DNA from 4 places in the Nocardia sp. NPDC003482 genome. Region 2 is predicted to be linked to each of the others. Evidence: riboswitches for the same ligand, from Rfam matches in the RefSeq annotation. Region 2 holds a riboswitch; each other region holds the start of a gene.
What was found. Region 2 has a riboswitch for S-adenosylmethionine ahead of ACWDSJ_RS27460 (aminotransferase class V-fold PLP-dependent enzyme). Riboswitches for the same ligand answer to the same signal wherever they lie in the genome.
Positions count from the first base shown of each region.

Region 1: linked by a shared signal. The riboswitch ahead of ACWDSJ_RS13415 (rhodanese-like domain-containing protein) and the one ahead of ACWDSJ_RS27460 (aminotransferase class V-fold PLP-dependent enzyme) in region 2 are both predicted to bind S-adenosylmethionine.
Region 3: linked by a shared signal. The riboswitch ahead of ACWDSJ_RS05035 (amino acid ABC transporter permease) and the one ahead of ACWDSJ_RS27460 (aminotransferase class V-fold PLP-dependent enzyme) in region 2 are both predicted to bind S-adenosylmethionine.
Region 4: linked by a shared signal. The riboswitch ahead of metX (homoserine O-acetyltransferase MetX) and the one ahead of ACWDSJ_RS27460 (aminotransferase class V-fold PLP-dependent enzyme) in region 2 are both predicted to bind S-adenosylmethionine.

Region 1 covers NZ_JBSFPI010000007.1:224,715-231,808, forward strand. Annotated here, with positions in the region: gene ACWDSJ_RS13400 (amidohydrolase family protein) at 1-369, opposite strand, end outside; gene ACWDSJ_RS13405 (FAD-dependent oxidoreductase) at 399-1,790, opposite strand; gene ACWDSJ_RS13410 (Rv0361 family membrane protein) at 2,018-2,452, shown strand; SAM riboswitch class IV at 2,487-2,601, shown strand; gene ACWDSJ_RS13415 (rhodanese-like domain-containing protein) at 2,663-3,079, shown strand; gene ACWDSJ_RS13420 (O-succinylhomoserine sulfhydrylase) at 3,076-4,302, shown strand; gene ACWDSJ_RS13425 (dihydrofolate reductase family protein) at 4,383-4,907, shown strand; gene ACWDSJ_RS13430 (type 1 glutamine amidotransferase family protein) at 4,940-5,563, shown strand; gene ACWDSJ_RS13435 (MarR family winged helix-turn-helix transcriptional regulator) at 5,560-6,006, shown strand; gene ACWDSJ_RS13440 (HAD-IIA family hydrolase) at 6,008-6,766, opposite strand; gene fgd (glucose-6-phosphate dehydrogenase (coenzyme-F420)) at 6,889-7,094, shown strand, end outside.
Region 2 covers NZ_JBSFPI010000019.1:121,842-128,935, forward strand. Annotated here, with positions in the region: gene ACWDSJ_RS27430 (AfsR/SARP family transcriptional regulator) at 1-2,423, opposite strand, end outside; gene ACWDSJ_RS27435 (crotonase/enoyl-CoA hydratase family protein) at 2,444-3,265, opposite strand; gene ACWDSJ_RS27440 (2-oxo-4-hydroxy-4-carboxy-5-ureidoimidazoline decarboxylase) at 3,388-3,729, shown strand; gene ACWDSJ_RS27445 (YbaK/EbsC family protein) at 3,774-4,247, shown strand; gene ACWDSJ_RS27450 (flavin reductase family protein) at 4,335-4,799, shown strand; gene ACWDSJ_RS27455 (LysE family translocator) at 4,801-5,325, opposite strand; SAM riboswitch class IV at 5,376-5,489, shown strand; gene ACWDSJ_RS27460 (aminotransferase class V-fold PLP-dependent enzyme) at 5,538-6,851, shown strand; gene ACWDSJ_RS27465 (hypothetical protein) at 6,848-7,036, opposite strand; gene ACWDSJ_RS27470 (DUF2752 domain-containing protein) at 7,065-7,094, opposite strand, start outside.
Region 3 covers NZ_JBSFPI010000002.1:394,137-401,230, forward strand. Annotated here, with positions in the region: gene ACWDSJ_RS05000 (SfnB family sulfur acquisition oxidoreductase) at 1-1,208, shown strand, start outside; gene ACWDSJ_RS05005 (flavin reductase family protein) at 1,223-1,741, shown strand; gene ACWDSJ_RS05010 (hypothetical protein) at 1,728-1,886, shown strand; gene ACWDSJ_RS05015 (hypothetical protein) at 1,888-2,505, opposite strand; gene ACWDSJ_RS05020 (hypothetical protein) at 2,617-3,213, opposite strand; gene ACWDSJ_RS05025 (LppU/SCO3897 family protein) at 3,374-4,009, shown strand; gene ACWDSJ_RS05030 (SDR family oxidoreductase) at 3,967-4,851, opposite strand; SAM riboswitch class I at 4,999-5,092, shown strand; gene ACWDSJ_RS05035 (amino acid ABC transporter permease) at 5,105-6,040, shown strand; gene ACWDSJ_RS05040 (amino acid ABC transporter ATP-binding protein) at 6,037-6,801, shown strand; gene ACWDSJ_RS05045 (LLM class flavin-dependent oxidoreductase) at 6,832-7,094, shown strand, end outside.
Region 4 covers NZ_JBSFPI010000014.1:46,608-53,701, reverse strand. Annotated here, with positions in the region: gene ACWDSJ_RS22360 (MFS transporter) at 1-262, opposite strand, end outside; gene ACWDSJ_RS22355 (NADP-dependent isocitrate dehydrogenase) at 696-1,913, opposite strand; gene ACWDSJ_RS22350 (MFS transporter) at 2,169-3,668, opposite strand; gene ACWDSJ_RS22345 (TetR family transcriptional regulator) at 3,827-4,480, shown strand; SAM riboswitch class IV at 4,534-4,644, shown strand; gene metX (homoserine O-acetyltransferase MetX) at 4,802-5,941, shown strand; gene ACWDSJ_RS22335 (DUF3017 domain-containing protein) at 5,945-6,265, opposite strand; gene ACWDSJ_RS22330 (tRNA (cytidine(34)-2'-O)-methyltransferase) at 6,290-6,799, shown strand; gene ACWDSJ_RS22325 (YhgE/Pip domain-containing protein) at 6,848-7,094, shown strand, end outside.

The DNA.
Region 1 (7,094 bases), on a different contig from region 2:
ATGCCAGCCCACCAGCGCGTGCGCGCGCAGCGCCTGCCGGGTCAGCGCGACGATATCGCCCGCGGCCCGCTTGAGGTTGAACCGCAGCGCGCGCACGCCCGCCCGATCGAGCTCCACGATCTGCTCGTCGGTGGCGTCGGGGTGCAGGTTGATCACCCCGACCCAGTTCGGCCCGAGTTCGGCCAGCGCCGCGATCATGAACGCGGTGTCGGCGCCCTGGAACGAGGCGCTGACCACGGCGCCGCCGTCGATCTCGAAGCGCGCCATGCGTTTTCGATAGTCGGCGATGGTGTACGGCCGAGGCAGGTAGCCCTCGTTCTCGATCAGCGGGAAGCGCGGATCGATGATGTGGAGGTGGGTGTCGAACACGTGCTCAGCATGCCTCGGCGGTCACGGGGTCACACCTTGTGCGGCTCGCTGGCGCGCAGCATGTCCTCGCGTTCGACGACCTTGACCCGTTCGCGGCCCTGCGGTTCGCCCAGCGAGCGCTCGTGCGCGTCCAGGCGGTACCAGCCCGCCCAGGTGGTGAACGGAATTCCCTTGTCCTCCAGCCACTTCGTGACCGCCTCCGGATCCGGCTCGGGGGCCGGGGTGAAGTTCGGGGCGTCGTCGAGCAGGCAGGCGATGGTCTCGTTGGCGTCGCCCTTGGTGTGGCCGATGAGGCCGACCGGGCCGCGCTTGATCCAGCCCGTCACGTAGGTCGCGGGCAGGTAGCGGCCGTCGCCGTCGGCGTCCTCGTTCGACAGCACCCGGCCCGCCTCGTTCGGCACGGTCCCGGCCTGTTCGTCGAAGGGCAGCTGCGGGATGTTCTGCGACAGGTAGCCCACCGCCCGGTACACCGCCTGCACGTCCCACTCGGTGAACTTGCCCGTGGGCTTGCAGTTGCCGGTGCCGTCGAGCTGGGTGCGCTCGGTGCGCAGGCCCACGACCTTGCCCGACTCGTCGCCGAGCACCTCGGCGGGCGCCTCGAAGAAGTGCAGGAACAGCTTGTGCGGGCGGTCGCCGACATCGCGGATCGCCCACTGCTCCAACGTGTTGCAGACCATGTCGACCTGCTTGGAGTGCCGCCGCGCCGCCTCGGAACCCTCGTCGTAGTCGATGTCCTCGGGGTCGACGATCACCTCGATGGTCGGGGAGTGGTCGAGTTCGCGCAGTTCGAGCGGGGTGAACTTGGCCTGCGCCGGACCGCGGCGGCCGAACACGTGCACCTCGATCGCCTTGTTGGCGCGCAGACCCTCGTACACGTTCGGCGGGATCTCGGTGGGCAGCAGTTCGTCGCCGGTCTTGGCCAGCACGCGCGCCACGTCCAGGGCCACGTTGCCGACGCCGAGGACCGCGACCTTCTCCGCGTCCAGCGGCCACTCGCGCGGCACGTCGGGATGCCCGTCGTACCAGGACACGAAGTCCGCGGCGCCGTAGGAGCCGTCCAGCTCGATGCCCGGGACGCGCAGATCGCGGTCGGCGTTGGCGCCGGTGGAGAAGATCACCGCGTCGTAGAACCGGCGCAACTCCTCGAGGGTGATGTCGCTGCCGTAGTCGATGTTGCCCAGCAGCCGCACCTGCTCCTTGTCGAGCACCTTGTGCAGGGCGGTGATGATCCCCTTGATTCGCGGGTGGTCCGGCGCCACGCCGTAGCGGATCAGCCCGAACGGCGCGGGCATCCGTTCGAACAGGTCGATGCTCACCTCGGCGTCGGACTTCATCAACGCGTCGGCGGCGTAGATTCCGGCCGGTCCGGCGCCCACGATCGCGATGCGCAGTGGGCGGTTCGCTGCACTGTGTTCGGTCATATCTACGCGCACCCTCTGGTCGAGAACTCTGTCGTCATGTCTTAGCCGTCTTTCTTAGCTTAGGCTAAGTTGACGTGCGGTCCGGGATCCTGCCCCTGCGTCCCCGGCGTTGCTGCCTCGGGGTTCCAGCGATTCTATCGGTGGCAGCTATGGCCGATATTCCCGGTCCGCGTCGGGTAATTCGAGTGTGATTCCGGACACTGGGGGCGACCGGCGATGATGGGCGCATGACCGATGCCGTCGAGCCGACTCCGATCGACCAGCGCGAGACCACTCGCTCGCCGGTCCCGTTCATCGCCGCGGCCGTGCTCGCGGTGCTGGTGATCGTCGGCATCGTGCTGCTGGCCGTGCTGCGCCCGGCTGAGAACAATGTCACAGATTCCGACCGGGTCGCGATCGCGGCGCGCAATTTCGCGACCGCGCAAGCGGATTCGGACGCGAAACGCCGGGCCACCACGGCCTGCGCCGAATTCGACGCCGCCAAGTCGCCGCTCGGACCGGACGCGGTGGGCAAGCACGTGGAGATCGCGGGCGTGCGCGACACCGTCATCGACGGCGACCGCGCGCGGGCCACGGTGACCAGCCGCGTCGACGGCCGGGAGCGGACCGTGACCTGGAACCTGGTCCGCGCGGGCGATCATTGGCTCGTCTGCAACGTTTGACATGCGACCCGCTGACCAGGCACTCTGCTTCGGAGGTCATGAGCGCCAGCGCCAAGCCCCGGCTCGCTGGCCGGCAACCCTCCTCCGCGGTGGGGTGCTCCGGGTGACGACCTGGCACGCGTCGAATCCCGGCGCGGCAAGCGTGGATTCTCGAGGAGGTTCGATTCGGATGAACGAGCAGAGTCGCCGCTGTCCCGGTGAGGCACGATCATGAGCTACGCGGGTGACATCGATCCGCAGCAGGCGTGGGACCTGTTGCGCGACAACGCGAACGCGGTTCTCGTCGATGTACGCACCGACGCCGAATGGCGGTTCGTCGGCGTACCCGACACCAGCGGAATCGACCGGCCGACGGCCCTGATCGAATGGGTCGACGGAACCGGTTCGCGCAATCCGCGTTTCGTCGATCAGCTGAAGCAGGTGCTCGGCGATCGCCCCGACGACGCCCCGGTGATCTTCCTGTGCCGCTCGGGCCAGCGATCCATCGGCGCGGCCGAGGCGGCCACCGCCGCGGGCTTCACCCCTGCCTACAACGTGCTCGAGGGCTTCGAGGGACCGCTCGACGCGAACGGCCATCGCGGCGGCGCGGGCTGGCGCGCCCGCGGCCTGCCCTGGAGGCAGTCGTGATCAGCGGCGGGGCGTTCGACCGTCCCCTGCCCGAGGGCGTCGGCCCGGCGACGATCAGCGTGCGCGGCGGGCTGCGCCGCTCCGGATTCGAGGAGACCGCCGAGGCGCTGTACCTGTCCTCCGGCTTCGTCTACGAGAGCGCCGAGGCGGCCGAGGCCGCGTTCACCGGCGATATCGAGCACTTCGTCTACTCGCGCTACGGCAACCCCACTGTCGCCATGTTCGAGGAGCGGATGCGGCAGATCGAGGGCGCCGAGGCGTGTTTCGCGACCGCCAGCGGGATGGCCGCGGTCTTCGTCGCGCTCGGCGCGCTGCTGGGCAACGGCGATCGCCTCGTCGCCGCGCGCAGCCTGTTCGGCTCGTGCTTCGTGGTCTGCAACGAGATCCTGCCGCGCTGGGGCGTGGAGACGGTGTTCGTGGACGGCGAGGACATCGCGCAGTGGGAGGAGGCGCTGTCGAAGCCCACGCGGGCGGTGTTCTTCGAGACGCCCTCCAATCCCATGCAGACCCTCGTCGACGTGCGCCGGGTCGCCGACCTCGCGCACGCCGCGGGCGCGAAGGTGGTGCTGGACAACGTCTTCGCCACCCCGCTGCTGCAACGCAGTCTCGACCTGGGCGCGGACGTCGTGGTGTACTCGGGCACCAAGCACATCGACGGCCAGGGCCGGGTGCTCGGCGGCGCGATCCTGGGCCCGCGCGACTACATCGACGGCCCGGTGAAAACGCTGATGCGCCATACCGGTCCGGCGCTCAGCCCGTTCAACGCGTGGACGCTGCTCAAGGGCCTCGAGACCATGCCCCTGCGGGTGCGGCACTCGGTGTCCTCCGCGCTGCGGATCGCCGAGTTCCTGGAGCGGCATCCGGCCGTGGCCTGGGTGAAATACCCGTTCCTGCAATCACATCCGCAGTACGAGCTGGCCCGCGAGCAGATGTCGGGCGGCGGCACCGTCGTCACCTTCGAACTCGGGGTCGGCGACGGCGCGGGCGAGGGCGCGGCCAAGAAGCGCGCCTTCGAGGTGCTCAACCGGCTGCGCGTCATCGATATCTCCAACAATCTGGGCGACGCCAAGACCCTCATCACGCATCCGGCCACCACGACGCACCGCGCCATGGGGCCGGAAGGCCGTGCGGCCGTGGGCATCACGGACGGCGTGGTACGCGTCTCGGTCGGCCTCGAGGACGTCGAGGATCTGCTGCGCGATCTCGAGCAGGCCCTGGCCTGAGTTTCCCGGACGCCGCCCGCCGATGAGTTCCGGCGGGCGGCGTCGTCCTTTTCCGTGACCCCTACGAAAAGGACGTTCCCATGCGGATCATGGCCCGCCTGTGCATCTCGGCCGACGGCTACATCACCACCCCCGACGGATGGCCGCCGCAGGTGATCGATCCGACGCACGGCCCGGGCAGTCACGGCATCGCGGAGTTCCTGCGCACCTGTGAGGCGGCGCTGATGGGCAGCACCACCTTCGTCCCCGCGCTCACCGCCGACCGCTGGCCGTGGCCGGATCTGCGGGTGTACGTGCTCGGCTCGGAGCGACCCGCGGGCACGCCCGACGACGTGACCTTCGACAGCGATCCGGTGCGGCTGCTGGAGCGGCTGAAGGCCGACAACCAGGGCGGCGACGTCCACCTCATCGGCGGTCCCGCCACCATCGAGACCTATCGCGCGCTCGGCGTGCTGGACAAGTTCGAACTCGTGGTCCTGCCGTTCTTCGTGGGCGGCGGTATGCGCCTGACGGATTCGCTGAATCCGGAGACCGGGCTGGAGTTCGAGAGCTCGCGGTCGCTGCCCGGCGGTTCGGTGGAGATCGTGTACCGCGTCCGCCGTTGACAGCATTCTGTCAAATATGACAGGATACTGTCATGATGAGAACAGCGCATGTGGCCGTGTACGACACCTTCGCCGACTGGGAGCCGGGTTACGTCACCGCGCAGATCAACCGGGGCCTGTGGCAGCGTGAACCGGGCAGCTGGCGGGTCGTGACCGTGGGCCCGAGCCGGGAACCGGTCACCTCGATGGGCGGGTTGCGGGTGCTCCCCGATCTCGCGCTCGACGAGCTCGCCCCCGCCGACAGCGCCCTGCTGCTCCTGCCCGGCTCCGACACCTGGGTGACCGGTGAACTCGCCGCGTTCGGGCGCAAGGCCCGCGAATTCCTCGACGCCGGGGTGCCGGTCGCCGCGATCTGCGGCGCCACCTTCGGGCTGGCCCGCGAGGGTCTGCTCGACGACCGCGACCACACCAGCAACGCCGCGGAATTCCTTGCCGCCAGCGGATATTCGGGCGCGGCCCGATACGTGGCCGAACCCGCGGTGTGCGACGGCGACCTGATCACCGCCTCGGGCACCAAACCGGTGGAGTTCGCCCGCGCGATCGCCGCGCGCCTGGACCTCTACGAGCCGCACGTGCTCGACGCCTGGTACGACCTGTACGGCCGCAACGACGCGGCGGGCTTCTACGCGCTCGCCGACTACGAGTCGCGCCGATGAGCCGTGCCCAGCAGGCGCTGTTCAGCACCGCCGCGATCACCACATTCAAACTCAACGGCCAATTCCTCACCATCGCCGAGGAATTGGCGCGCCCGGCCGGGATCACCGCCGCGTGGTGGCAGGTGCTCGGCGCGGTCCTGCACGAGCCGCTGCCGGTGGCCGGGATCGCCCGCGCCATGGGCATCACCCGGCAGAGCGTGCAGCGCATCGCGGATCTGCTGGTGGACAAGGGTTTGGCCGAGTACCGGCCCAATCCCGCGCACCGCCGCGCCAAACTGGTCGCGATCACCGAGGCCGGGCGCGCGGCGAATGCGCGCATCGGCCCCGGCCACGCGAAACTCGCGAAGCGGCTCGCGGACCGGCTGGGCGAGGCCGAATTCGAACGCGTCGTCGCCGCGTTGACCACGCTCTCGGCCGCGCTGGACGACCTCGAGGCCGAATAGCCTAGGCGGAGAACGGATTCGTGGTGCGGCCCACCAGATCGGCCACCGACTCGATCACCGTGGTCGGCCGATACGGGAAGGCCGCCAACGAGTTTCGGCTGGAGATGCCCGAGGTCACCAGAATGGTCCGCATCCCCGCCTCGAGTCCGGCGATCACATCGGTGTCCATCCGGTCGCCGATCATCACCGTCGACTGCGAGTGCGCGCCGATCCGCCGCAGCGCCGACCGCATCATCAGCGGATTGGGTTTGCCCACGTAGTACGGGTCCTTGCCGGTGGCCCGGGTGATCAGCGCGGCCACCGACCCGGTCGCGGGCAGCAGGCCCTCGCGCGACGGCCCGGTCGGATCCGGGTTGGTGGCGATGAAACTCGCGCCCCGATCGACCAATCGGATGGCCGTGGTGATGGCCTCGAACGAGTACGTGCGGGTCTCGCCGAGCACCACGTAGTCCGGATCGCTGTCGGTGAGCACGTAGCCGATCTCGTGCAGCGCGGTGGTCAGGCCGGATTCGCCGACCACGTAGGCCGTGCCGCCCGGCTTCTGCTCGTCGAGGAAGGTCGCCGTCGCCAGCGCCGAGGTCCAGATCGCCTCCGGCGGGATGTCCAGGCCGGTGTGGCGCAGCCGGGCCTGGAGATCGCGCGGGGTGCGGATGGAGTTGTTGGTGAGCACCAGGAAGGGGATGTCGTTGGACTGGAGTTCGGCCAGGAACTTGTCCGCGCCCGGGACCAGGTGGTCCTCGTGCACCAGCACACCGTCCATATCGGTCAGATAGGACAGGATCGGCTCGTCTTCGGCGGTCACACAGCCCACGGTACATGCGACGATTCGGACGGCGGCCTAAGGTCGAAGACAGCGACAGGCGAACCTTAAGGAGTGGCGCAGTGAGTGACCTCAAGCTCGGGTACAAGGCGTCGGCGGAACAGTTCGGACCTCGGGAACTCGTGGAGCTGGCCGTGTCCGTCGAGGAACACGGGCTCGACAGCGCCACCGTCAGCGATCACTTCCAGCCCTGGCGGCACAAGGGCGGGCACGCCCCGTTCTCGCTGGCCTGGATGACCGCGGTCGGCGAGCGCACCAAGCGGATCCA
Region 2 (7,094 bases):
ATGGCCGCGTCCCCGATGCGCCGCGCCAAGCGGATCGCGCGGTCGGCGTGCGCGAGCGAGGCCGCGGCCTCCACCCCCTCGCGGGTCGAGGCGGACAGCAACTGCGCGGCGAAGGCGGTCAGCCGCAACGCGTCCGCGGAGTCGGCGCCCAGCGACAGCGCGATCCGCTGATGATCGCGCCCGACGCGCATCCGGGCCAGGGCGAAGGTGGACAGCGTGCCCAGCGCGACCCGCACCCGGCACTCCAGCCCGCGATCCCCGGCGCGCAGCGCGGCCCGCAGCAGCTCCTCGAGCGCCCGGCCGTGTTCCTGCGCGTTGGGTCCGCATTCGATCAATTCGGCCATGGCCCAGGCCAGATCGGCGGCCAGGGTCAGCGCCGCGCCGCCGATTCGGGCCGCCTGCCGCAGCAGGGCGATCAGATTGAACCGCTCGGTGTCGATCCAGGCCCGCGCCCGCGCGCCGTCGCGGAACGAATTGCCCTGCGCGACCGTGGGTTTCAGATAGTCCGGCAGCCGGGTGCCCGGATTGCACACCAGCACCACGTGTTTCATGGTCGCCAGATAGAAATCCAGCAGCCGCACCACCGCGCCCGGGCCGTCGGCGGGTTCCACCTCGCGGGCGAACAGCCGCAGCAGATCGTGATAGCGGTAGCGGCCCATGGCCGTCGTGTCGAGCAGGCTCAGGTCCACCAGCGTCTCGCACAGCGATTCCGCCTCGGCCACGGTCGATTCCAGGACGGCGGCCGCGCCCGCCAGCGGCAGATCCTCCACCTCCGGGACGGCCAGCAGCCGGAACGCCTGCGCCTGCGCGGGTTCGAGATGGTCGTAGCCGAGCCGGAACACCGCCGCCACGGTCAGGTCGCCGGTGCGCAGCAACGCCAGGCGCTGGCGTTCGTCGGCGAGTCCCGCGGCGATCGAGGCGATCTCCCAGCGCGGGCGCGAGGCGAGCCGCGAGCCGACGATCCGCACCGCCAGGGGCAGCCGCCCGCACGCCTGCACCACCGCGTCGGCCGCCCCGGCGTCGGCCGCCACCCGCTGCGCGCCGACGATGCGGGTCAGCAGGGTCAGCGCCTCGTCGGCGGCCATCTCGTCGAGCCGCACCGCGAGCACCCCGGGCAGCCCCGGCAGCGCGGCCCGGCCGGTGATCAGCACCGCCGAACCGGGCGTGGCCGGGATCAGCGGCAGCACCTGATCGGCGTCGCGGGCGTTGTCCAGCACGATCAGCACCCGGCGGCCGTCGAGCCGGGTGCGGAACTGCGCGGCCCGCTGCCCCGGCGCGGGCGCGATCTCGCCCTCGGGCATGCCCAGCGCGCGCAGGAAATCGCCGAGGATGTCGCCCGCCGTGACCCCGCCCGGCCGTTCGACGCCGTGCAGGTCCACATGCAGCTGCCCGTCCGGAAACCGGTGCCGCACCAGATGTGCCACGTGCACGGCCAGCGTGCTCTTGCCCACGCCGCCCATACCGGTGATCGCGCACACCGGCACCGCGGCCCCCGCGTGTTCGAGACGTTCCACCAGCCGCTCCACGATGGCGCGGCGACCGGTGAAATCGGCGATGTCCGGGGGCAATTGGGCGGGCGGCGGCAGCGCGCCCACGGCCGCGCGGGCCGAGGCGATCGGGGCGAGCACGGCCGCCCAGCCGAGCCACATCGGCTCGGTCGGCGGCTCCTCGCCGCCGGGCGGCTCGCCGCGCAGGATGCGCTGCTGCAATTCCGCGAGCCGCGGGCCGGGCTCGATTCCCGAGCGCTCCACCAGGATTCGGCGGGTCTGCGCGAAGACCTCCAGCGCCTCGGCCTGCCGTCCCGCCCGGTAGAGGGCGGTCATGAGCAGTTCGCGCGTCTTCTCCCGCAACGGATGTTCGGCGACCAGCGGTTGCAGCGCGGCCACCACCTCACCGGGGCGGCCCAGCCGCAGATCGGCCTCGAGCCGCCGTTCGAGCAGGCTCAGCCGGAGTTCGACGAGCCGGGCGCGGGCCCGCTCGGCGTGCGGACCGGGCAGCCCGGCCAGCGGGGTGCCCGCCCACAGCGCGAGCGCCGCGGCGAGCCGTTCGCGGGCCGCGGCGGCGTCGCCCGCGGTCTCGGCCTCGGCCGAGAACCGTTCGGCCAGTTCGACATCCACCGCGCCGGGCGGCAACCGCAGCGCGTAACCCCCGGCGAAACCGACCAGCACCTGCGGCGGCGCGCCCGCCGGACGGTCGGGTTCCAGCACCCGGCGCAGGTGCAGCACGTGGTTGCGCACCGCGCCGACCGCGCTCGGGGTGGCCCGCTCACCCCACACGTCGGCGATGAGATCCCCCACGGTGGCCGAGCGCCCGCGGCGCAGCAGCAACGCGGCCAGCACGGCCCGGCGCTGCCGCGGACCGAGTTCGAGCGACCGCTCACCGTGCCACGCACGAACCTCACCGAGCACGGCGAACTTCAACATCTGACCGTTCCGAAAGCCCGTCAGCGGCCCTTGAACTCGGGCTGCCGCTTCTCGAACACCGCCTGCAACGCCTCGGTCAGATCCTCCGACGGGAGGAAGGCCGCGTTCCACGCCGACACGTAGCGCAGCGAATCGGCGATCCGCCCCGCGCGCGGCTGCTCGAGCACGTCCTTGATGCCCCGCACCACCAGTGGCGGATTGAGCGCGATCTCCCGGGCCAGCGCGTCGGCCGCCGCGAGCACCGCCTCCTGATCCGGGAAGACGTCGTTGACCAGGCCGATCTTCTCCGCCCGCGCGGCGTCGATGTCCTTGCCGGTGAAGGCGAGTTCGCGCAGGTGACCCTCGCCGATGATGCCGGGCAGCCGCTGCAGCGAACCCACGTCGGCCACGATCGCGACCTTCGCCTCGCGCAGGCTGAACGTGGCCTCGGCGCTGGCGAGCCGGATATCGGCGGCCGCGATCAGATCCAGGCCGCCGCCCACACACCAGCCGGAGACCGCCGCGACGACCGGCTTGCGGCAGTCGGCCACCGCGGTGACCGCCGCCTGCATCCGCCGGATGTCGTCGAGGAACGCCGTGCGCGGCGCGGCCAGCGCCCGATCCCCCAGCAGCGGCGCGAACGACGGGCTCATCGCCGGGAGGTCCAGGCCGTAGGAGAAATGCCTGCCCGATCCGGTCAGCACGATCGCGCGCACCTCGGCGTCGGCGTCGAGTTCGCCGAAGATCAGCGGCAGCTCGCGCCAGAAATCCGGGCCCATGGCATTGCCCTTGCCCGGGCCGGTCAGGGTCACCCGGGCGACGTGGCCGTCGCGTGCGACGGTGAAGGCCTTCCATTCGGTCATCCGCCCAGCGTAGCGACCTCGCCCGACGCTTCGGCAGGGCGTGTAAAACCTGCGTCAAATAACCGGTGTCGCGGTGTTTTCCGGCCGATCGCGGACGGACCATATGAGTCCTATCTCTTCGCGTGACGGCTCCGGAGGCCCTCATGTCGCTCTACCAAGGTCTCGGCCTGGACGCGTTCAACGAACTCCCCCGCGCCCGCGCGGTGCACACGCTCTACTCGTGTTGCTGCGCGGTCACCTGGGCGGAGAAGGTCGCCGACGGACGCCCCTACCCCACCCGGGAGACGCTGTACACCGCCGTCGAGGTGGAACTGCGGGCGCTGTCCCCGGCGGACCGCGATCGGATGTTCGATTCGCTTGCGCGCGAGCCCGTTTCGAACCGGTCGGTGGCGGAACTGGCGCGCATCACGCGAATTCGGCTCGATCGGGTGCTCGGCCCCGTCGAAGGCTATCCCGAATACTGATTTTCGGCGGGCAGGGCCCTCGCCCGGCCTCTAGGCTGGGTGCCATGCGCAGGTCGTTGCCCCCGGTCGCGTCCCGGGTCTCGGACACGCTCATCGCGCGCGGACACCACGGCGTGATCGTCACCCAGTCCGAACCCACCCACACCGCCGAGCAGGCCGCGCAGGCGCTCGGGGTGGACGTGGGCGCGATCACCAAATCGCTGGTGTTCCTGCTCGACGACGAGCCGGTGCTGCTGCTGGTCTCCGGCGCCCATCAGGTCGATGTGGCGCGCACCGGCGAGCGGCTCGACGGCACCCTCACCCGGGCGCCCGCGGCGCTGGTCCGGGAGGTGACCGGGCAGCCGATCGGCGGCGTCGCACCGGTCGGGCATCCGGCGAATCTCCCCACCTACGTCGACAACGCGCTGGCGCGCCATCGTGAGCTGTGGGCCGCGGCCGGGCATCCGAACACCGTGTTCCGCACCTCGTTTCCCGAGCTCGTCCGCATCACCGCGGGCTTGGCGATCGATGTGGACTGATCGAAGAAGTAGGTTGGAGACGTGAGCGATCGACTACGCGTGCCGGAGGATCTGAGCGGCATCACGTCGGCGCAGTACCGGGCCGCGATGCGGCACTATCCGGCCGGGGTGACGATCGTCACCATCGGGGCGGCCACCGGCCCGGTCGGCTTCACCTCCAGCTCCTTCGCGTCGCTGTCGCTGCAACCGCCGCTCATCTCGTTCAATATCGCGCACACCTCCTCCAGCCTCGCCGCCATGCTCGCGGCCGATTCGGTGGTCGTGCACTTCCTCGGCGAACATCAGCACGCGCTGGCGCGGCGGTTCTCGCGCGCGGCGGAGGAACGCTTCGCCGACACCTCGCTGTGGTCGACCCTCGAGACCGGCGAGCCGGTGCTGCACGACACCCCGATCTGGGTGCGGGCCACCGTGCAGCAAACCATCCCGATCGGCGATCACACGCTCGTCGTCGGGTTGGTGACCCGGGTGTACGACAACACCGACGACAATCCGGTCGGCGCGCCGCTGGTGTACTACCAGGGCGCCTACCACCGGCCCGCCGAGCTGGAGTGACTCAGGCCGCCGAGGCCACCGTCCCGATGCCCAGGGCGGCCAGCACCCCGGCGCTGAGCCGTTCGAGCCGATCGCGCACCCGCTCCCGGCGCAGCAGGCCCGCGAGCCGGGCGGCGGCCAGCGCCAGCAACACCATTTCGATTGCGGCGACGGCGGATTCGATCGTCGACAGCAAGCCCGCGGCGAACGCCGACCGCGCCGTCACCGACCGCGGCGCCTCGGCCGCGGTCGCGGTGTTCGCCCGCCGCCGCGCGAGCAGCGTGCGAATCCCCAAGTACACCAGGTAGATTCCGCCGATCACCTTCACCACCCGATAGGTCGTCGCCGACTGCTCGAGCAGCGCCGCCACGCCCGCCGCGACCACGATCGCCCAGCCGATGCCGCCCAGCGCGGAACCGATGCCGGACGCGATCGCCGGTCGTCGTCCCGCCAGCGCGTACCGCAGCACCAGGAACGTATCCGGTCCCGGCGTCACCGACAGCAGCACACACAGCCCGACGAATCCGAGCAGCACCGACACACTCATCGGTCCATTCTTGACAGCCCGGCCCTCGATCTGCCAGCCTTTTCCACCAAGGTCATGAGTGCCAGCGCGAAGCCCCGGCTTGCTGGCCGGCAACCCTCCTCCGCGGTGGGGTGCTCCGGGTGACGACCGGGCCGTAGCCCGACCGGGCGCGGCAAGCGCGGACTCCGATCACCGATCCCCCCGGAGTCCCTGAGCCGAAGGGATTTTCTTCGATGACCGCCGTACTCGAACAGACCCGCACCGCCCTCGCCCGCGTCTCCGGATGTGATCTGCGAGTTCCGTTGGTGCAGGGCGGAACTCGCGCATACGCCAATTTCGACTACGCCGCCAGCGCCCCCGCCCTCGAACGGGTCACCGACCGGATCGCCGAACTGCTGCCCTACTACGCCAGCGTGCACCGCGGCGCGGGGTACGCCTCCCGGATCTCCACCGACTGCTACGAGGCCGCCCGCGGTTCGGTGTCGCGCTTCCTGAACAGCGCCGACGATCAGGTCGTGGTGTTCACCCGCAACACCACCGACGCGCTGAACCTGCTGGCCGCGTGCGTGCCCGGCGACACCGTGGTGCTCGACATCGAGCACCACGCCAACCTCCTGCCCTGGACCCGCCGCGGCCGCCGCGTGGTGCCCGCCGCCGACACCGTGGAGGAGACCATCCGCCGCGTCGTGGCCGAGCTGTGCGCCAAACCCGCGGCGCTGCTGGCGGTCACGGGCGCGTCGAACGTCACCGGCGAGGTGCTGCCGCTGGATCGGCTGGCCGCCGTCGCGCATCAGTGCGGCGCGCGGCTGCTCGTCGACGCCGCGCAGCTGGCCCCGCATCGGCGAATCGACCTGTGCGCCACCGGCATCGACTACCTGGCGTTCTCGGGCCACAAGCTGTACGCGCCGTTCGGCGCGGGCGTGCTGGTGGGCCGCCGCGACTGGCTCGACGCCGCCCCGCCGTATCTGGCCGGGGGCGGCGCGGTCACCGAGGTGGGCGTCGACGAGGTCGCCTGGGCGCCCGCACCGCAACGGCACGAGGCGGGTTCGCCGAACGTGCTCGGCGTCGCCGCCCTCGCCGCCGCCTGCGACGCGCTCGCCGCGCTCGACGAGCGAGCGGTGCTCGAGCACGAACGCGAACTCACCGAGCGCCTGCGCGCGGGCCTGAAAGCCGTTGCGGGCGTTCGGTTCCTGCGCATCTGGCCGGACAGCCCCGACAGCGTGGGCATCGTCGCGTTCACCGTCGACGGCTTCGAACCGGGCCGGGTCGCGGCATACCTGTCGGCCGAACACGCGATCGGCGTGCGCGACGGGCGCTTCTGCGCACATCCGCTGCTGGCCCGCCTCGGGGTGGACGGGGCGCTGCGCGCGAGCATCGGCCTGGGCACCGGCGCCGCCGAGGTGGACCGGCTCGTCGAGGCGATCGCCGCCCTGGTCGAGCGGGGTCCGGCCTGGAACTACGCGCGCACCGCGGGGCAGTGGAATCCGGTGCCGGAGACCCGGCCCGGACTGGACGGCGTCGCGGGCGCGGCGCCCTGCTCGTTCTAGGGGACCAGATAGCGTTCGGCGAGGCGCTCGACCAGGGGATCGTCGTCGGCCACCGCGTCCAGCGCCTCGAGATCGCTCTCCACCGACACCTGTCGCGTATCGTCCTGCTCCGGGTCGGGGCGGCCGTCCTCGTTCAACTGCCGCAGGATCTTCTCGCGCACGCGCGCCTTCAACGAATCACTCATATCGAAAGCATGCCCGCCCGGGCGGCACTCACACCGGGGCCAGCCAGCCGCCCCACGG
Region 3 (7,094 bases), on a different contig from region 2:
CCGCCGTCGCGGCGGACCGCATCACCTCCGCCGAGCAGGCCCGCGAAGTGGCCGCCCGGTTGGCATCGGAGTTCTCCGCCGACGCCGCCGAGCGGGATCGGGTGCGCCGATTGCCTTTTCGCGAGGTGGAGCGGTTGGCGGCCAGCGGACTGCTGGCCGTCACCGTTCCGGCCGAGTTCGGCGGGGCCGATCTCGCGCCCGGCGCGGTGGCCGAGGTGGTGCGCGTCCTCGCGACCGCCGATCCGAACATCGCTCAGATCCCGCACAGCCATTTCGTGTACCTGAACCTGTTGCGGCTGGCCGGATCTCGCGGCCAGCGGCAGCGGTATTTCCCGCGCGTGCTCGACGGCGCGCGCATCGCCAACGCGCAGTCCGAGCGCGGCGGCGCGACCGTCGCCGAGGTGCGGACCACGCTGACCCCGCTCGGGGACAACCGGTTCCGCGTCGACGGCGAGAAGTTCTATTGCACCGGTTCGCTGTTCGCGGACCTGCTGGCCGTGCTCACCCGCCTCGACGACCAGGACGGCCGTAGCGGACTGCCACCGGGTGAGTACATCGCCTATCTGCCCGCCGACACCCCCGGCGTCGAGATCGTCGACGACTGGAACGCGCTGGGCCAGCGCACCACCGGCAGCGGCACCGTGCGGTTCGACGGGGTGATCGTCTCCGGCGATCAGCTCGTCGAGCGGTCCGGCGCGGTGCGCGCCCCCACCGCCTACGGCTCCTTCGCGCAGCTCCTGCACGCGGCCATCGACGCCGGCATCGCGCGCGGAGCGCTCACCGCCGCAACGGATTTCGTCCGGACCCACAGCCGTCCCTGGTTCGAGGCGGGTGTGGACCGGGCCGTCGACGATCCCCTGCTGATCCAGCGCTTCGGCGAGCTGTCGGTGTCGGTGACGACCGCCGAGGCCACCCTCGCCGCGGCCGGGCACGCCGTGGACCGGGCCGTGCGCGATCCCGGCCAGGTCGCGGCGGCCTCCCTGGCGGTCGCCTCGGCCAAGATCGTCGCCGACCGCGCGGCCACCGAGGTGTCCGCGGCTGTGTTCGAGGTGAGCGGAACCCGCAGCGCGGCAGCGGATCTCAATCTCGACCATTTCTGGCGCAACGCGCGCACGCACACCCTGCACGATCCGGTGCGCTGGAAGTTCCAGCACATCGGCCGCGCGGTCCTGCACGGCACGCCGCCGCCGCTGCACGGCGTCATCTGAGATCGGAGTGGAACATGTCCGAGCTGACCGAGATCCCCGCCGACGGCGCCGGTCTGCGCCGCGCGTTCGCGGCGTTCCCCAGCGGCGTGGTCGCGGTGTGCGCCGAAATCGACGGCACCGCACACGGATTGGCGGTGAGCACCTTCGTGCCGGTGTCGCTGGATCCGCCGCTGGTGTCGTTCTGCGTGCAGAACAGCTCGACCACCTGGCCGCGCCTGACCGCGGCCAGCCATCTGGGCCTGAGCCTGCTCGGGCTGGACCAGGAGGGCGCGGCCCGATCGCTGAGTTCGCGGGTGGGCGACCGGTTCTCGGGATTGGAGCTGCATCGCGGCAACGGGCACGCCCTGTTCGTGGGCGGCGCGTCGGCCTGGATCGAGGGCAGCGTGGAGACCCAGGTGCCCGCGGGTGACCATCAGGTCGTCATCCTGCGCATCCAGCGCCTGGCCACCCGCGCCGATGTGGACCCCCTGGTCTTCCACGGCAGCCGGTTCCGGCGGCTGCATCCGGAGGGGGCCGTGCATGGAGCGGCGTGAAACACCCTCGGCGCGTGCGGTTCTCGCCGAGGATCTGCGGCGCTGGGCCGAGAACTGGCGCGACTCGGCCGAATCCGGCTCCGGCCGCTGGTCGTGGGTGAACCTGGACTGGATCGGCAGCGTGATCGGCCCGGCCTCGCTCTGACTCACAGCGGGTGCGACGGCCGGAAGCACAACCGTCGTCGCCTGCCCGCGCTCGGGCTGGTGTGCTCGACCACCGCCGCGGCCAGCCCGCGCGCCTCGATGTCGTGGCGGCCCATGTCCTGGCTGAACCCGTCCAGGTGAATCAGCGTGTGCCGGATCAGCATCGGGGCCACATCGGGTGGTTCGGTGCAGGCCCGGCGATAGTCCGCCGCCGCGCGCGGATCCTCGGTGAGCGCGGCCAGCGCCCCGATCCGCACCCGCTGGGTGAGGCCCGACCAGACGCGGGCCTCCTCGGGGCCGCGGATCCGCCGCCAGCCGCCGCGGTAGTCCAGATCGCGGATGATGTCGTCGGCGGGTTTGCCCAGCCGCGTCTCGCACACCACCGCCCACAGCGCGCACAGCCAACTCAGCGCGCGCAGCGTGTGCAGCGGCTCGCGGCGCGTCCCGAGTTCCTCCTCGGCCTCGTCGTGGGTGTCCAGATTCACCCAGCGGAACACCAGCGACTCGACCTCGATCAGGAAGCCGCCGGGCAGATCCTCGACGTCGGGCCGCCCGATCCGTACCGCGCGGCCCGACACCAGATCCCGCAATTCGACCATGTCCGCATCAGCGGTCCGCACCCATCGGTGCGATTCCCTGGTCATTCGCAGGCCCCCAGGTCGGTACGTCCGGGCGCGATACCGCCCCCACGGATTGAGCCACGAATCCGACCGGCCCGCAAGCGTTCATTTTCAGGGCTGCCCGTTCAGCACGGCCGTGACCGCGTCCGCGAACGGCTGTCCGCCGGTGGCGTACGCCCCCGCGATCGCGCCCACGACCAGCCCGATCGGCCCGGTGATCAGACTGAAGAAGCCCAGTCCGAGAACGGTTCCGAGCAGCCCGCCCAGCACGCCGCCGACGACCAGCCCGACCACGTTGCGATTGATCTGATCGGTGAGCCGCGCCATCGAGTCCACCGGCTGCATCTCGCCGATCTCCTGCGGCGTCGCCCGCGGCTCGAGCCGGAGTTCGTGCCCGTCCTCGGAAACCCGCTGGGCCACATGGACGGTGGTGTTCGACATCCGATAGCTGAGCGGTACCTCGGCGCGCACCGCGCCCGTATCGTCGCGCAGGACGACCCGATCATCGGTGACCTCGAAGCGCCCGCCGCTCACCGTCGTGGTCGACACCCGCGACGCCTCGGTCAGGACGGTATGGTAGGCGATCCCGGATTCGGTTCCGGTGGCGGCGATTTCGCGAGCCGGCGGCTCGGCGTGAACCGTCCCCGCGCAGATTCCGAGTGCGGCGATGGTCGGGATAGTGCTGACGGCGTACGTGCCGAACCTCATCCAGTCGTTCCTTTCGCTCCAGCTGCATCGAGCCCGATGCGCACACACGGTTACCCACCCGGAACGCTGGTTATGCGAGGAGAAAATCAATCCGTTCACAACTCGACTGGGCGGTGCCGGGTGGTGTAAGCATTTCCTCGTTCGGGGAAAGGACGTGGGTGTGGCACGGCGACGGGTTCAGGCCGGTTTGAAGCTGGGCGGTTTCGTCCTCGGCGGCGCGCTGATGCTGGCGGCCCTGGGCGCCGTGGCCCTGTCGATGAGCGGCAAACCCGCTGAGCGCACGGCGAATCCGCGCGCCGCGGCGTCGTTCGCGCCCGTCCCGAGCGCCACCGGCGCGGCGCCGAGCCCGGATGTCACCGAGCCCGCGCCGCCCGCCGCGCCGCTGGTCCTCAACAAGGGCGCCGAGCAGGGCCTCCCGGGTTTGGATGTGGCCGTGGGCGATTGCGTCACGCTCGGTGAGAACACCGTCGAGAAGACCTCGTGCGCAGCGGGTTCCGGGTATCGCGTCGCGGATCGGGCCGCGGGCAACGCGCAGTGCCCGGCCGACGCCGATCGGACGTTCCCGCGCGCGCTGCCCGGCGGCGATCACGACAGCCTGTGCCTGGACGTCAACTGGGTGGTCGGCGGCTGCATGGATCTGACCGGGACCCCGCATCCGGTGGACTGCGCCGCGCCCGGCCGGGTGCGCGTGGTGGGCGTCAAGCAGGGCACCGCGGACGTGAACACCTGCTCGGCGTCGGATCGCGGCGTGGTCTACAGCCAGCGGCGATTCGTGGTCTGCGTGTCCTCGCGCTGAGGCGCGGCCGGAAGTAGTCGCGCGAAGCGGTCGTTCGCCGCGCGCATGACCCGTTCGTAGGGCCACGCCCACTTGCGGGCGAACCAGTACGCGATCCGGATGTCGGGGGAGGTGTGCACCAGGAAGCGGTTGTGCCGGATTCCGGCGAGGATCCGGTCGGCCACCTGTTCCGGCGTCGCCGCCCGGCCCACGAAGGCGTTGCGCAACTTGGCGATTCGCGGATCGTCCGGCGCGACGCCCACGATCTGCACGGTCTCGACCAGCGGGGTGCGCACCGCGCCCGGCACGACCAGGCTCACCCCGATGTCGTGCCGTTCCAGATCGAAGCGCAGCACCTCCGAGATCCCGCGCAGCCCGAATTTGGCCGCGCTGTAGGCCGCGTGCCAGGGCAGTGCGAGCAGGCCCGCCGCCGAGGACACGTTCACCAGATGCCCGCCCCGCCCGGCGCGCACCATCGGCGGCACGAACGCCTCGATGATGTGGATGGGCCCCATCAGATTCACCTCGACCATGGACCGCCAGTGCCGGTGTTCGAGGTTCTCCACCGTGCCCCAGGCGGAGATGCCCGCGATGTTCATGACCACGTCGAGGCTGCCGTGCTCGGCGTGCACCCGGTCCGCCCAGGCCGAGACGGCCGCGTGGTCGGTGATGTCCATCGGGTGGGCGTCGAGGACCTCGCCGCCGGAGGCGCGGATCAGCTCGACCGTCTCGGCGAGGCCGTCGGCGGCGATGTCGGTGAGCAGCACGCGCGCGCCCGCCCGCGCGGCGGCCACGGCCGTGGCCCGGCCGATGCCGCTGGCCGCCCCCGTGACGAGGCATTTCCGATCGGTCAGATCCCTCATGAACTCCCCTGGACGATGTGGAACCACACAGTTTTCCACACCCTAGCTATTACGAACATTGTTGTACACAGCGAGCGCTGCCAACAGTTCGACTCACGCTGATCGGGACGGCAGACACCCACCGCGTTCGTCCGTTAATTTCGAATCCACCCATCCAGAGCGGTTGAGAGACCTGGCTCGACGAGACCGCAGCAACCCCCCGGGAGCCGGGTGCGGGTGCTACCGCCAGGACCGATGGAGGATCGCGATTCCCATGACCACAGTGGCCGCTGTCGACTCCGTCCCCGACACCACCGAGGACGCCCTGCCGGTCGTGCGCACGCGACACCCCTGGCGCTGGCTGGTGGGCGCGGTCGCGCTGGTGCTGGTCGCCCAGTTCGCGCACGGGCTGATCACCAATCCCGGTTGGGACTGGTCCACGTTCGCCCGCTACTTCACCGCGCCGTCGGTGCTCGCGGCGCTGCGGCTGACCGTGGAGCTCACCTTCTGGGGCACGCTGTTCGGCTTCCTGCTCGGCATCTGGCTGGCCGTGGCGCGGCTGTCGAAAATCCCTGTGCTGCAGGTCATCGCGTGGGTGTACGTGTGGGCGTTCCGTTCCATCCCGCTGATCGTGCAGCTGTTGTTCTGGTTCAACATCGCCTATCTGTACAAGCGGATGTCGATCGGGATCCCGTTCGGCCCGGCGTTCTTCAGCTTCGACGTCAACGGCGTCCTCAGCGGATTCACCGCCGCCGTGATCGGGCTGGCGTTGCACCAGGCGGCCTACTCGGCCGAAATCATCCGCGCCGGAATCATTTCCGTGGATCCGGGCCAGCTGGAGGCGGCCAAATCGCTGGGCCTGCCGTGGCGGCGGCAGTTCTTCACCATCGTCGCCCCGCAGGCCATGCGCGGCATCCTGCCCAACGCGGCCAACGAGGTGATCAGCCTGTTCAAGGGCACCTCGATCGTGTCGGTGATGGCCATCGCGGAGCTGTTCTACCAGGTGCAGGTCGTCTACGGCCGCAACGGCCGGGTGGTGCCGCTGCTGATGGTGGCGACGGTCTGGTACATCGTGCTCACCAGCGTGCTGAGCGTCGCGCAGTACTACATCGAGCGCCACTTCGCCAAGGGCAGCCAACGCGAGCTGCCGCGCACGCCGTGGCAGCGGGTGCGCGCCAAGATCACCGAGATCACGGGGGAACGCCGGTGAGCGAGTACACGGTCGAATTACGCGGCGTGCGTAAACGTTTCGGGTCCGAGGAGGTGCTGCGCGGGATCGATCTCGCGGTGCGGCCCGGCGAGGTGACGGCGATCCTGGGCCCGTCGGGTTCGGGGAAGTCGACGCTGCTGCGGGTGGTCAATCACCTCGAGAAGGTCGACGCGGGCACGGTGCGGGTGGCCGGGGAGATGGTCGGCTACCGCCGCAAGGGCGCGAAACTGCACGAGCTGAGCGAGCGCGAGATCCTGCGGCAGCGGGCGCGCATCGGCTTCGTGTTCCAGAACTTCAATCTGTTCCCGCATCTGACGGTGCTGGAAAACGTTGCGCTGGCGCCGGTTTCGACGCAGCGGCGGCGCCGGTCCGAGGTCGAGGCCGAGGCGCTGGAACTGCTCGACCGGGTCGGGCTGGCGGACAAGGCCCGGGAGTATCCGCGGCGGCTGTCCGGCGGCCAGCAGCAGCGCGTGGCCATCGCGCGGGCGCTGGCCCTGCGCCCGCAGGTCGTGCTGTTCGACGAACCCACCTCGGCGCTGGATCCCGAACTGGTCGGCGAGGTGCTCGACGTCATCCGCGACCTCGCCCGGGACGGGGCCACCCTGGTCATCGTCACCCACGAGATTGGCTTCGCCCGCGAGGTCGCCGACACCGTGGTGCTGATGGACGCGGGCCGGATCGTGGAACAGGGTCCGCCCGCCCAGGTGCTGGACAACCCCACCCACGCCCGCACCCGAGCCTTCCTCGCCCATGTGCTCTAGCGGCCCCGCCGAGTTCGAAGGACACCGCGCGTGAAATTCCTGTTGCTGACTCTCATCACCCACCGGCCCGATCCGGTCACCGGCGCGGTCGAGACGCCCGCGCGGCGGCTGGGCCGGGTGGTCGAAAGCGCCCGGCTCGCCGAGGAACTCGGCTATGACGGCTTCGCCGTCGGTGAGCGGCACGAGGATCCGTTCATCTCGTCGTCGCCGCCGGTGGTGCTCAGCCACATCGCGGCGGTCACCTCGTCGCTGGCGCTGTTCACCGGCGTGACCACGCTGAGCCTGCTGGATCC
Region 4 (7,094 bases), on a different contig from region 2:
CGAACGTCGGCGCGACGACCGAGGCGGCGTTGCCGAGCGCGAAGGCGGCCATCAACGCGATCAACAGGCGCTTGCGCGGCACCCGGGCGCACAGCGCCGCGATGACCGGGGCGCCGACCACCACCCCGAGGGCGTAGGCCGAGACGGCGTGTCCGGCACTCGGCTCGGACACGTGCACGGCGTGCGCGATATCGGGCAGCAAACCCATGGTGACGAATTCGGTGGTGCCGATACCGAAACCACCGAGCGCCAACGCGAGCATGGCGGGGATGTGCCAGGTGCCGCGCCCGGGCGTGCCGGAGGGGCCGTGCTGGTGGACGGCCGCGGAGGCTGATCGGGTCGATGAGGTCACGCCCCAGGTCAACACAGCGCTTCCCGGGCTTTAAAGCCGGATCTACCGTGATTCCACTCACCGGCCTCCGGTGGTCGCGCCCGGTTCCCGGCGGTCATGATCAACACCCTTGGCGGACAACTGTTTTCGACCGGAAGGAAGTCGCCGTGCCCGGGTCCGAAAGCCGCGAGCTGTCACGGAGATCACGCCGAGGGCAATCCGGACGCAACCGGCAGACCTCGGCAACCGGACGGCCCGCGACACGATACGGGCACCCGCGGCCACCGACCGATCGGCGGGGGCGGGTGCCCGGATGTTCGCCCTACCTCGCGCCACAGCCCAGGCGCGAGGCCGGATCACCGACTCAGCGCTGTTCGCGCGCCAGGTTGGCGTCGAGCACACCGAGGAACTCCTCGGTGGTCAGATAGCCCTGATCGCCGCCGACCAGCAGCGCCAGATCCTTGGTCATCTGGCCGTCCTCGACGGTCTTGATGACCACGTCCTCGAGGGTCTGCGCGAAGCCGATGACCTCGGGGGTGTTGTCCAGCTTGCCGCGATGGGCCAGGCCACGCGTCCACGCGAAGATCGAGGCGATCGGGTTGGTGGAGGTGGGCTTGCCCTGCTGGTGCTGGCGGAAGTGCCGGGTCACCGTGCCGTGCGCGGCCTCGGCCTCGCAGGTCCGGCCGTCCGGGGTGAGCAGCACCGAGGTCATCAGGCCCAGCGAGCCGAAGCCCTGTGCCACGGTGTCGGACTGCACGTCGCCGTCGTAGTTCTTGCACGCCCAGACGTAGCCGCCCTCCCACTTGAGCGCGGAGGCGACCATGTCGTCGATGAGCCGGTGCTCGTAGGTGAGCCCGGCCGCGTCGAACTCGTTCTTGAACTCGGTCTCGTAGATCTCCTGGAACGTGTCCTTGAACATGCCGTCGTAGGCCTTCAGGATCGTGTTCTTGGTGGACATGTAGACCGGGTAGTTCTGCTGCAGGCCGTAGTTCAGCGACGCGCGCGCGAAATCCTCGATGGACTTCTTGAAGTTGTACATGCCCATCACCACGCCGCCGTCCTCGGGGATCTTCACGACCTCGTGGACGATCGGCTCACTGCCGTCCTCGGGGGTGAAGGTGAGGGTGACGGTGCCCGCCTGATGCACCTTGAAGTCCGTGGCCCGGTACTGGTCGCCGAAGGCGTGACGGCCGATGATGATCGGCTTGGTCCAGCCCGGCACCAGGCGCGGAACGTTGGAGATGATGATCGGCGCGCGGAAGATGGTGCCGCCGAGGATGTTGCGGATCGTGCCGTTCGGCGAGCGCCACATCTTCTTGAGACCGAATTCCTTGACGCGGGCCTCGTCGGGGGTGATCGTGGCGCATTTGACGCCCACGCCGTGCTTCTTGATGGCGTTGGCCGCGTCGACGGTCACCTGGTCGTCGGTCTTGTCCCGATATTCGATGCCCAGGTCGTAGTACTCGAGGTTCACATCGAGGTACGGGTGGATCAGCTTGTCCTTGATGAACTGCCAGATGATCCGGGTCATCTCGTCACCGTCGAGTTCGACGACGGTCCCTTCAACCTTGATCTTGGACATGGATCTTCGTGTCCTCCTAGGAAGGTGCTCCCATTGCACGGCCAGGTGAACACGCTTGTGAGCGGACCCCAGCTGTTCAACAGACAACGTATACGCCCCGCGTTGTCCACGGGACTCCTGGTGCTTAACAAGACAAGCGTACTGGTAGCCGTGGGCTCACTTCCAGGGGATGCCCGCCGGTGAGCTCGACCCGAAAACGAGCGCTGCCCCGCCTTCCGTGCGGGAAGGCAGGGCAGCGCGCGAATCGGAACCTCGTCAGACGGCCACGGCCACGGCGTGTTCGTCCCCCTCGAGCAGGTTCTCCGGCTTGTCGCGGATCATCAGCGCGACGATCACGATCGCGGCCGCGAAGAAGCCCGCGCCGATGTAGAAGGCCACGTTGTAGCTGTGGATCGCGGCCCGGGCGACGACATTGTCGATGGTCGGGTGGTTCTCGGCGTACCGCTGGGCGACCTGCACCGAGATGCTGGTCAGCAGGGCCGTGCCGATCGCGCCGCCGACCTGTTGCGCGGCATTGAGCAGCGCGCTGGCCACGCCCGAATCCTCGGCCTCGACCTGATGCAGCGCGGTGGTCTGCATGGACACGAACGTCGCGCCCATGCCCAGGGCGATCAGCGCGATGGCGGGCAGCACGCTGCTGGCGAAGCTGTCGCCGTAGCTCAGCTGGGCCAGGTAGAGCAGTCCGGCGATGCCGAGCACCGAGCCGGCGATCATGAGCGGCCGCGGACCGATGCGGGGCAGCAGCGCGCTCGCCACACCCGCCGAGATCACGATGCCGATCGGGAAGGGCAGGAACGCCACGCCCGCCTTCAGCGAGCTGTAGCCCAGGGTGATCTGCAGGTAGTAGCTCAGGTTGATGAACATCGCGAACATCGCGATCGGCACCAGCAGCGCCACCAGATACGAGCCACCCCGGTTGATCTCGCCCGGAATATGCAGCGGCAGAAGCGGATTCGACGTGCGCCGCTCGATCGCGACGAACACCGCGAGCAGCGCGACACCCGCGATCAGCAGGGCGAGGGTGGTCGAGGCCAGCCAGCCGTCCTCGGCCGCGCGGCTGAAGCCGTAGACCACCGAGATCAGACCGAGGGTGACGGTCACCGCGCCGGGCACGTCGTAGCCGCCGGTGCGCGGGGCGGGCACATCCTTGATCACGAAGGCCAGCGCGCCGACCACGGCCAGCAGCGCGACCGGGGTGTTCACCAGCAGGCACCAGCGCCAGTCGGCGTACTCGGTGAGCGCGCCGCCCGCGATCAGGCCGATCGCCGCTCCGCCCGCGGACACACCCGCGAAAGCGCCGAAGGCCCTTGCCCTTTCGCGCGCCTCGGTGAAGGTGACCGACACCAGTGACAGCGCCGCGGGCGCCAGCACGGCCGCGAACGCGCCCTGCAACGCGCGCCCGGCGAACAGTTCGGCGGCGTTCTGGGCGAGGCCCGCCAGCGCGGAGGCGCCGGCGAAGCCGACCAGGCCCACCAGGAACATCCGGCGGCGACCCAGGTAGTCCGCGAGGCGGCCACCGAGCAGCAACAGGCCGCCGAAGATCAGCGTGTAGGCGGTGAGCATCCACTGCTTGTCGCCGTCGCTGATGTTCAGATCGCGCTGGGCGAACGGCAGCGAGATCGTGACGATGGTGGCGTCGAGAACCACCATGAGCTGGGCCAAGGCGAGCACGCCGAGGGCCCACCACCGGGTCGGGCTCTTGGACCCGGTCGAGGTCTGAGTGGGAGCGAGTTCTGCGGTCCCGGTTTCTGTCATGAGGGGGACTCCTGAGTGGAAGAAGCAGTTCCGTCGCGTCGTTGGAACGTGACAGCAATCCTGTCACCGTCCGCCAAGTGGCGTCAAGAGAAAAATGTCGTAGTGCGACATTTGACGTATCTCGTCACAATAAGAGCCGTTGGCGATAGGATGGGGTCATGCTCGAGTCACCTACCCAGCTCGGCCTCCGGGAGCGCAAGAAGCAGCAGACCCGGCGGCGGATCATCGAGGTGGCGCTGCGCCTGTGCGATGCCCAGGGGTTCGACGCGACCACCGTCGAGCAGATCGCCGATGCCGCCGACGTCTCGCCGCGCACGGTCAACCGGTACTTCGAGCTGAAGGAGGACATCGTCCTCGCGCCCATCGAGGAGATGGGCAGGGTCCTCGGGGCCGAGCTGCGCAAGCAGCCCGTCACGGGCAACGAGCTCGTCGCCCTGCACGACACCTTCCTGACCGTGGTCACCAACAGCCTCGCGGGCGCGGAACCGCCGTTCGAGTGGTTCCAGCAGATGCAGCGGATCACCCGCAGCAGCGCCACCGTGCGCGCCCGCAGTATGGACATCGCCGACACCAAGACCATCGAGATCCATTCCGCTATCGCAGAGCGCATCGGCGCGGACCCCGATTCGCTGACCGTGCGCGTCATCGCGGGCACGTGGAACGCGATCATGCGGGCCGGAATGGAATGCGAGACGCCGTCGATGGACTGCGCCCCGAACGTGTCCGCGGAGGCCAACATTCGCGCCGTCAAGGCGGCCTATGCCGAGTTCATCCAGCATTGCGCGGTACCGATGGCGCAGGCGCGCGGCTAGGCCGCCGAGACCGTCTCGCGTCCGGTTCGGCCGATCCGCTACCATTTTCGAAAGGTCATGAGCGCCAGCGCCAAGCCCCGGCTCGCTGGCCGGCAACCCTCCAGTTGCGGTGGGGTGCTCCGGGTGATGACCGGGCTCCCGAGGGTCGGGAGCAAGCGCGACGATCGAGGAGGTCCCCGCGAATGCGCTGTTGCTGTTGTCGGCTCTCGTCCGATAACACCAGCAAGCCCAGTCCGGCGACCCATAGGAGCAGGCTATGAGTAACCCGACCGTTACCATCGACATCGTGTGTGCCCTTCGGACGGCGGCGGCCCGGTGACCGTGAGTATCGAATCGAGCACCTCGGCGGCCGCGCTGCTTCCCCCGGCCGACGGTCGTCTGGAGACGATCGCCATCGGGGACGTGCGCCTGGAGAGCGGCGCGACGATCCCCGACGTCGAGCTGGCGGTGCAGCGCTGGGGCGAGCTCTCGCCCGACCTGGACAACATCGTGCTGGTCGAGCACGCCCTGACCGGTGATTCGCACGTGGTCGGCGCGCCCGACGCACTGCATCCGCTGCCCGGCTGGTGGGACGGCGTCGTCGGCCCGGGTCTGCCGCTGGACACCGACGAGTGGTGTGTCATCGCCACCAATGTGCTCGGCGGCTGCAAGGGCAGCACCGGGCCCGCGTCCCTCGCCCCCGACGGAAAGCCTTGGGGCTCACGGTTTCCCGAGATCTCCATTCGCGATCAGGTGACCGCCGAGGTGGCGCTGTTCGATCTGCTGGGCGTGTCGCGGCTGGCCGCCGTGGTCGGCGGCTCGATGGGCGGTATGCGGGTACTGGAGTGGATGATCGGCCATCCCAACCGCGTCGGCGCCGCGCTGGTGCTGGCCGTCGGGCCGCGCGCCACCGCCGATCAGATCGGCACCCAGACCACGCAGATCGCCGCCATCAAGGCCGACCCCGATTGGCAGGGCGGCGACTACCACGGCACCGGCCGTCGCCCGACCACCGGCATGGGCATCGCCCGCCGCATCGCGCACCTGACCTACCGCACCGAGTTCGAACTCGACCACCGCTTCGAGAATCACGGTCAGGCCGACGAGGACCCGTGGCACGGCGGCCGCTACGCGGTGCAGAGCTACCTGGAGTACCAGGCGGAGAAGCTCGTACAGCGGTTCGACCCCGCCACCTACGTCCTGCTCACCGAGGCGATGAACCGGCACGACGTCGGCCGCGGCCGCGGTGGGATCGAGGCCGCGCTGGCCGCCACCCCCGTCCCGTGCATCGTCGGCGGCGTCGACTCCGATCGCCTCTACCCGCTGCGCACCCAGCAGGAGCTCGCCGATCTGCTCCCCGGCTGCAAGGAACTCGAGGTGGTCCGTTCCCGCGACGGCCACGACGGCTTCCTCACCGAGACCGAGGCCGTCGGCAAGCTGCTGGCCGAGACGATGGAACTCGCTCGCGCCGCCCGCGATTGACGCTCAGGCCACCCCGAGGCTGCTGATCGTCGCCGCGAGCGCGACGATGCTGCCGCCCAGCAAGGTGTAGGCCCCCACATCGAACGGCCTGCTGCGCACCGCCAACAACCCGACCCGCACGGTCGGCAGGCACAACCGCAACGCGGCCGCGAGCAACGTCGCCCCGCCGATGAAGAACGCCCCGCGCCGCCACCGATCCTGCGCCACGAACACCACGGCCACCACCAGCACGGCCACCACCAGCAGAATCGGCAGATTCGTCCGGAGAAACCGCCCCACCGGCCCGTGCTGATGAGGGTGCGAGTGTTCGAGCGCATCGGTCACGCTGCCATTCTGGCATCAGGGGTCATGCCCGCGGCGAACCGCACGGGACGGCTCGAGATACTGAGGCACGTGCTGCATGTGGTGTTCTTCGAGCCTCGTATTCCGCCCAATACCGGCAATGCCATTCGGCTGGCGGCCGGGACGGGGTGTGAGCTGCACCTGGTGGAGCCGTTGGGGTTCGATCTGTCGGAGCCGAAGTTGCGGCGGGCGGGGTTGGACTACCATGACCTGGCCTCGGTGACCGTGCATGAAAACCTTTCCGCGGCTTATGAATTCATTCGGCCGGAGCGGGTGTACGCGTTCACGGCCAAGGCGACGACGTGGAACACCGATGTCGCGTTCCGCAAGGGCGATGTGCTGTTGTTCGGGCCGGAGCCGACCGGGCTGCCCGAGGAGGTGCTCGCCGATCCGCGCGTGACCGATCAGGTGCGGATCCCCATGTTGCCCGGACGGCGGTCGATGAATCTGTCCAACGCGGCGGCAGTGGCGGTGTACGAGGCGTGGCGGCAGTTGGGGTTCCCGGGCGCGGTGTGACCGCATGTCGGCGGCGAATTGCCACGGATGTGCTGTTAGCGTCGCGCTGTGACGTCGACGACCGACGAGAACGACACGGACGACGGTTCCCGCTGGGAGCACAAGACGTGGGCGGTCCCGCTCGTCATCGCGATGGGGTTGCTGACCCTGCTCGCGCTGTCGTACCTGGGCAGTGTGCTGCATCCACAACGGAATCTGCACGACTTTCCGCTGGCGTTGGTGAACACCGATCGGGGGCCGGAGGGCGCGCGGGTGGCCGAGCAGGTGCGCGCGGCGTTCCCGGCGGGTCGGATCC